One region of the Cupriavidus cauae genome, then DNA from elsewhere that is predicted to be linked to it. Evidence: predicted binding sites of a transcription regulator. Region 1 holds the regulator's gene; each other region holds the start of a gene.
What was found. The regulator FNR, encoded in region 1, switches genes on or off when oxygen is low (the NO sensors DNR and NnrR bind a similar motif). The targets are predictions, from matches to a motif close to TTGATNNNNATCAA.
Positions count from the first base shown of each region.

Region 2: the regulator FNR is predicted to act here: its motif matches at 1,557-1,570, upstream of KZ686_RS20435 (OmpW/AlkL family protein).
Region 3: the regulator FNR is predicted to act here: its motif matches at 1,197-1,210, upstream of KZ686_RS11620 (universal stress protein).

Region 1 is NZ_CP080293.1:2,881,265-2,883,529, forward strand. It holds gene KZ686_RS12895 (sulfite exporter TauE/SafE family protein) at 87-863, opposite strand; gene fnr (fumarate/nitrate reduction transcriptional regulator Fnr) at 964-1,692, shown strand; gene KZ686_RS12905 (hypothetical protein) at 1,871-2,140, opposite strand.
Region 2 is NZ_CP080294.1:1,140,627-1,142,891, forward strand. It holds gene KZ686_RS20430 (hypothetical protein) at 1-588, shown strand, start outside; gene KZ686_RS20435 (OmpW/AlkL family protein) at 785-1,432, opposite strand; gene KZ686_RS20440 (DUF6587 family protein) at 1,647-2,030, opposite strand; gene feoB (ferrous iron transporter B) at 2,048-2,265, opposite strand, start outside.
Region 3 is NZ_CP080293.1:2,596,938-2,599,202, reverse strand. It holds partial or broken gene KZ686_RS11625 (PHA/PHB synthase family protein) at 1-1,059, opposite strand, end outside; gene KZ686_RS11620 (universal stress protein) at 1,266-2,105, shown strand; gene KZ686_RS11615 (MBL fold metallo-hydrolase RNA specificity domain-containing protein) at 2,179-2,265, shown strand, end outside.

The sequences.
Region 1 (2,265 bases):
CCCGGTCGCCGTGGCTTCCCGCGATTGTATGGCATTCCCGCGCCGGCCTGCAACCGCGGGCTTGGGACGCAGGGGCCGGCCGGCCATCAGAGGGTCAGGCAGAAGCCGTGCGCGGCCAGCGTTTCGGGCAGCATCGCGGCCCGCGCGAGACCGGCCGCGCCGAACAGCGCCACCGCCGCGCCGACCCCGCGGCGCACCCACGCGCGGCGCGCGAGCACGCGCAGGCCGGCCGACAGGCTCGACAGCATCAGCAGATTGGGCAGCGTACCGAGACCGAAGGCCAGCATCACCAGCGCGCCCGACGCCGCGCTGCCGGCCAGCAAGGCCAGCGCGAGCGCGGCGTAGACCATGCCGCAGGGAACCAGTCCCCACGCAAGTCCGGCGGCATAGCGGCGCAGCAGACGCCGGCTGGTGCCGTGCGTAACCGGCCCCGCGTCCTGCCGCGCGATGGTCCTTCCGCCCCAACGCGCCCAGGCTGCCGCCAGACGCCGCGCCACGGCGTTCACACCCGGCGCCTTCCCCACCAGTTGCGCGCCGCCCAGCGTCCATAGTCCGGCAAGCAGCAGGCTGGTGCTGCCGGCCGCGAACAGCGCGCGCTGCACGGGCAGATACTGCGTCTTCCACGCGGTCGCGCCCACCGCGCCGAGCAAGGCGCCGAGCATTGCGTACGCACTGAGGCGCCCGGCATGCAGCACCAGCAGTTCGCGGACCCACGCCGCGCGGCTGCGGTACAACGACACCGGCGCGGCCCGCCGCGCGTCATCGCCTTCGAGCACCAGCGCGATGCCGCCGCACATCGCCGCACAGTGGACACCGCCCAACAGCGCCAGCAGAAACACGCTTGCCAGTACGCCGATTGCCATCTCACGCTCCCCTCGACGGGGAGCAGCACGGTAGAATGCCCGCACGCTTGACGCCCATCGCGATGCCGATGGCAACTCCCTCCTTTCGCGCGGATTCCAATTGCTGAACGCCATCCCCCTCAACGACCAATCGACCCGCTGCTCCACCTGCTCGCTGGGGCAGCTGTGCCTGCCGATCGGCATGTCGGCGCAGGACGTCGAAAAGATGGACACGCTGGTGCAGGAACGCGTGCGCGTGCGCAAGGGCGAATCGCTCTATCGCCTCGGCGATCCCCTCGACGCGGTCTATGCGATCCGCTTCGGCACGCTGAAGACCCACGTGACGATGGAAGACGGCCGCGCGCAGATCACGGGCTTTCATCTGCCGGGCGAAGTGGTCGGCTTCGATGGGCTGACCGAGATGCGGCATGCGTCGGACGCGACCGCGCTCGAAGACACCGAGGTCTGCGTAGTGCGCTACAACGAGATCCAGACGCTGTCGGCCTCGTTGCCGTCGCTGCAGCACCAGTTCATGCGGCTGATGAGCCGGGAGATCACGCAGGACCAGATGATGCTGATCACGCTGGGCTCGATGCGCGCCGAGGAGCGGCTGGCGGGCTTTCTGATCAGCCTGTCCGAGCGCCTGTCGGCACGCGGCTATTCGCCGTCCGAGTTCGTGCTGCGCATGAGCCGCGAAGAAATCGGCAGCTATCTGGGCCTGAAGCTCGAGACCGTCAGCCGCCTGTTCTCGCGCTTCGCCGAAGCCGGGCTGATCCAGATCCGCCAGCGCCACGTCAAGCTGGTCGACATGGACGGCATCCGCCAGCTGCTGGGAAAGACGGCCTGCTGAAGCCCGCGCGGCGATGGCGCTGGCGGCCGCCATCGCCCACATTGCCCACATCGCCCACATCGCCCACATCGCCCACATTGCCCGCTTTGCCCGCTTTGCCCCCATTGCCAGCTTTGCCCCCGTTGCCAGCTTTGCCCCCATTGCGCGCTTCGCTCGCATCGCCGGCTTCGCCATCGCCCTACTCCAGTTCGTCGGCCGCCGACATCGGCGACGACATCGGCGCCAGGATCGACGCCGGCAGCATGCACAGCGTCAGCGCGCTGGACAGCGCGCACACCGCCCACGCGACGCCGAAGCCGATCGTGTAGATCGCACCGTGCGACAGCTCGAGCGGCCGTCCGAAGACGCGCAACTCGCTCGGATCGATCAGCGAGAACACCAGCACGAACGCCACCGCCGCGCCGACGAAGGCGGGCCACAGCACCCACATCAGCCAGCGCGCCTTCATGGCCGCGCCACCGCGTGGGAATTCACTGCGTCGCGCGCGTGCTGCGTGGCGACCGCCGCTGCGGCCGTCGTTGCAGCCGCCGTTGCAGCCGCCGTTGCGGCCGCGGTTGCAGGCGCCATTGCAGC
Region 2 (2,265 bases), on a different replicon from region 1:
CGCAACGGCACGCCGATCGACGCGATCTCGATCCTGAACGGCTATCCGGCCACGCTGTCCGCGCGCGTGATGCGCAGCGACGGCCTTGATGCGACCGCGCAGCTCGACGGCCAATGGTCGTACGCCAGCACCTCGCCGTCGCTGTCGGTCCAGCCCACGGCGAGCGGGCGCGGCTTCACGCTGAACACCAGCCGTCCCAACGGGGCCGATCCGCTGCAGAGCCTGTTGAAGGTCACGGCCACCAGCAAGGCCCTCGATGCCACGCCAAGCGCCGGGCTGACGGTGACCGAGCAGCCGACCTGGGCGCTGGTCTACGACGGTCCGCAACCGCTGCGCATCGCGACGATGCCGCCGCTGCCGATCCCGGTCACCGCGACCGTCAGGCATCGCGGCAACGCGCTGACCTTCCTCGAATGCGAGGCGTGGGACTGGCAGCAGGCCGGCAATATCGCCGTGACCCCGGCCACGCATCCGGGCCAGGTCGGCGTGACGCCATTGACCCCGGGCGACTTCTCGCTGACCGCGAGCTGCAGCGTCAGGAAGACCGGGCAACGGTTGTCGGTGACGATTGCGGGCACTGCGATCTAGGGCGGGCAGTTGGCGCGCAGTTGGCGGGCAGTTGGCGGGCATTTGGCGCGCGGCTGGCGCGCCGTGCCGCGCCGGTGCCGGGCCCTGCGATCCGAAACGCCCCCATGGCGACGAGCCCCGGGGGCGTTTCATCGGTCCGCAACAGCGGCAGCGAGAGACGAGCGTACCCGTTTCTGCGTGCCAATGGGACCGGCCCTCAGAACCGATATCCGACACCGACGCTGAACAGCCACGGGTCCAGCTTGACCTCCGACACCTTGGCGCCGGCCGCCTTCACATCGCTGGAGAGCCACACCTTCTTGATGTCCGCATTCAGGTACCAGTGGCGTGTCAGCCGGTAGTCCATGCCGATCTGCAGCGCGGGCGCGATGCTCCAGCGGTCCAGCGACAGCGTATTGCCGGCGAGATCCGCGCCCCAGATCCGCGTGAAGTTCAGCCCCGCGCCGACATAGGGCCGGAAGGTGGCGTGCGGCAGGAAGTGGTACTGCACCAGCAGCGTCGGCGGCAGATGCTTGAACGTGCCGATCCGATTGCCGTCGAGATGGACGTCGTGCTTCTGCGGAATGGTCAGCACCAGTTCCGCGGCAATGTGCGGCGTGAAGAAATAGGTGACATCCAGCTCGGGGATCCACTTGTTGTTGACGCCGATGCGGTCCGAGGCGCCCGCGCCGCCGACGGGGTCGGACTTCTGCGCAAAGTCGAGATAGGTGCCGCGCAGGCGGACCATCCAGTTGCCTTCGGGCTCGGTGCCGGCCGCGGTACCGGCCGCGATGCCACCTGCGGCGCCGGTTGCCGTGTTGGTTGCAGCGTCGGCCGCGTTGGCGTGCAGCGGCGGCAAGGCCATCATGACGGCCGCCGCGGCGACCGTTGCCAATCGGGTACGAGGAGATTGCATCGGGCTCATGTTGTGATCGACAGGACTGGGAAAGACCCCATGCCGAGTGTGCCCGTGGTGCCTGCGGACCCGTTTGACCTAAAGCAAAGGGCCAGCAAAAGCTGGCCCTCTCTACTATGGCGTGCGGCTGCGGTGTGCGGCTGCGGCGTGCTGCTACGACGTGCTACCGCGCGCTGTCGTGTATCTCCCCCTGGCCCTTGCCCTGCGGCTTGCGCACGATGCGGATCGGCTTCTCGTGCGCGGACGGGGCGGGGCTGGACGCATTGCCCAACGTATTGCCCGATGTATTGCCGGATGTATTGCTGTCGCAGCTGTTGCAGCCCCCGCTGTCGCAACCGGTGGCGCAGCCGGCCGCTACCGCCTGCGGCGCCAGCCGTGCCACCAGCCGCGCGCGCCATCCGCGTGCCTGCGCGCCGCCCAGGCTGGCGGCCAGCGCGGCCTTGGCGCGCTCGCGCGTGCGCGGCATGTAGCGCGCCGCCACCGACAGCGCGCACACCAGCACGATCAGCGGCACCAGCACGGATTCGACGGCGTGATAGAGCGACATGATGGTTTCCGGCTGCCTCAGCTGAACAGCAGCGCCACGCGATAGGTGACGAACGCCGCCAGATAGCCCAGGCCCGCGAGATAGAGCGTGGAGGCGGCCATCACCTTCCACGAGTTGGTCTCGCGGCGGATCACGGCCAGTGTCGAGATGCACTGCGGCGCGAACACGAACCACGCCAGCAGCGCCAGCGCGGTGGCCAGCGACCACTGCGCGGCGATCATCGGCGCGAGCTGCG
Region 3 (2,265 bases), 280 kb from region 1:
GTAGGTGCCCGGCGCATCGGCGAGCGCACCTGGGGAGGGGTCACGGGGGGCTTGGCGACCGGTCGATTTCGCTTCGAGCCACTGCTGCCAGCATGGCCACCAGGAGCCATCGGCACGCTGCGCGCGGTCGAAAAACGCCTGCGGGCTTCGATAGCGATCCGAGCGTGTGCGGGTCGTGCTGCGGTAGCGCCGTCCGGGGTGTTCGGGCTCCGCAACGATGCCCGCATTGTGGCCTCCCAAGGTAAGCACGAAGACCAGTTCGGTACGGGTCAGCAGGTGCAGCTTGTAGACCGATTGCGAGGGCGAGACGTGGTCGTACTCGGTCGCGACCGTGAACAGAGGGATATCGATGTCCGCCAGGGCGATCGGGTCCCCGTCGACACAGTACGCGCCGCGCGCCAGCTCGTTCGACAGATAAAGTCGATGCAGGCACTCGGAGTGAAGTCGGTATGGCAATCGCGTGGTATCGCGATTCCACGAAACAAGATCGTTGGCGCGCAACCGCTTGCCAAGCATGTACTCGTTGAGCACGCGAGAAGCCGCGCGATCGCGCGTGCCGAGCAGCTGGAATGCCGCGCCGAGCTGCCAGCCGTCGAGATATCCCTGGCTCCACATCAAGGCCTCGAGAACCGCCATCGCGCTGTGGTCGATGAACAGCCCCAACTCTCCGGGTTCGGAAAAATCAACCTGCGCGGCAAGAAGGGTGGCAGTGCGCAGCCGTTCGCCGTCGCCATCGCGCGCAAGTTGCGCGGCAGCGATGGCGAGCAGGGTCCCGCCAAGGCAATAGCCGACGCCGTGAACACCGGCGCCTGCGCATCGGGCGCGGGCGACGTCCAGTGCCTGCAGCAGGCCTTGCTTCAGATACTCGTTCATACCCGTATCGCGCGCCTCCGGGCCGGGATTGCGCCAGGACACGATGAACACCGTATGTCCCCGTGCCACAAGGTACCGGACCAGCTAGTCGTGCAGCTGTAGGTCAAGGATGTAGTACTTCATGATCCAGGACGGCACGATCAAGATGGGCGCGGTCCAGACCTGCGCGGTGCTCGCGGAGTACTGTTGCGCTCATGGCAAGGCATTACGGCGCCGGTCCGTTTCAATATCGACTGTAGGCGCGGGGGGCGATATCGCCTTGACCTGTGTCAATGGAAGAGCCGATCTGCCCGTGTTTCGTGCTAGGGAGCGCGCGCAATCCCTTGACGTGCATCAATACGAGTGGCGGTCCCTTCCGTACAGTGAAGGCATGTAACGTCAGGAGAATCGCCATGCCTTACAGCAACATCATGGTCCATCTGGACGCCGGCCGGCGTGCGATGCATCGACTGGAGCTGGCCGCAGGCCTTGCCAGGGATCACGGTGCCAGGCTGATCGGTCTGTATGCAGGCTTCATGCCGGATCCGGCGTGGTTCTATTTGATGGAGGGCGCCGGAATCGTGCTGGAAGCCGATCGCAGGCGCAGGCAGGAAATCAGAGAGGTGGTGCGGCGCCAGTTCGAGGCGTGCATGCACGCTTTTGGACTGGAGCGTGCGCAATGGCGGGTCGTGGAAGGGGGGCTGCCGTCTGCAGTAGTGCGCGAAACGCGCGAGGCCGACTTGATTGTCGCAGGTCAGTACGATTCGGAGGACCCGGGCAGCTATGTAGCACCGCAGTTCGTCGAGTCGCTCGTGCTGGAGTCTGGGCGCCCCGTGCTTGTCGTTCCTTACGCGGGGACGTTCGAGACGGTCGGGCGCAGAGCGGTGCTGGCATGGAACGGCAGCGGGCAATCGGCTCGTGCCCTGCACGACGCCGTGCCATTGCTGGCCGGGGGTGCCGTGACGGTGATCAGTGTCGAGGAAGAACTCAGACCACCGCACGCGGACGCCAGCCCGGTCGAACAGGCCCTGACAGCGCTGGGCGACCATGGCATTCAGGCGCGCGCCGAGTCTGCCCTTTGTGACGACGATATGGCGGTGGCGGAATTCCTGCTGTCGCGAACGGCGGACTGCGGAGCCGACATGATCGTGATGGGCGCATATGGGCGCGGCAGACTGCGCGAGATGGTGCTCGGTGGCGTCACGCGGACCATGCTGGCGGCGATGACCGTACCGGTGCTGATGTCCCACTGACCGGCAATGAGCATCTGCACGCAGATCGATTGCAACCCGCTTCTCAGAGGGGCGGGCACAGAGGATTCAGGACATGCGTTTGCAATTCTTGGGAGCGACGGATACGGTCACCGGGTCGCGATTCGTACTCGATACAGGACGGTCGCGCGTGATGGTCGAT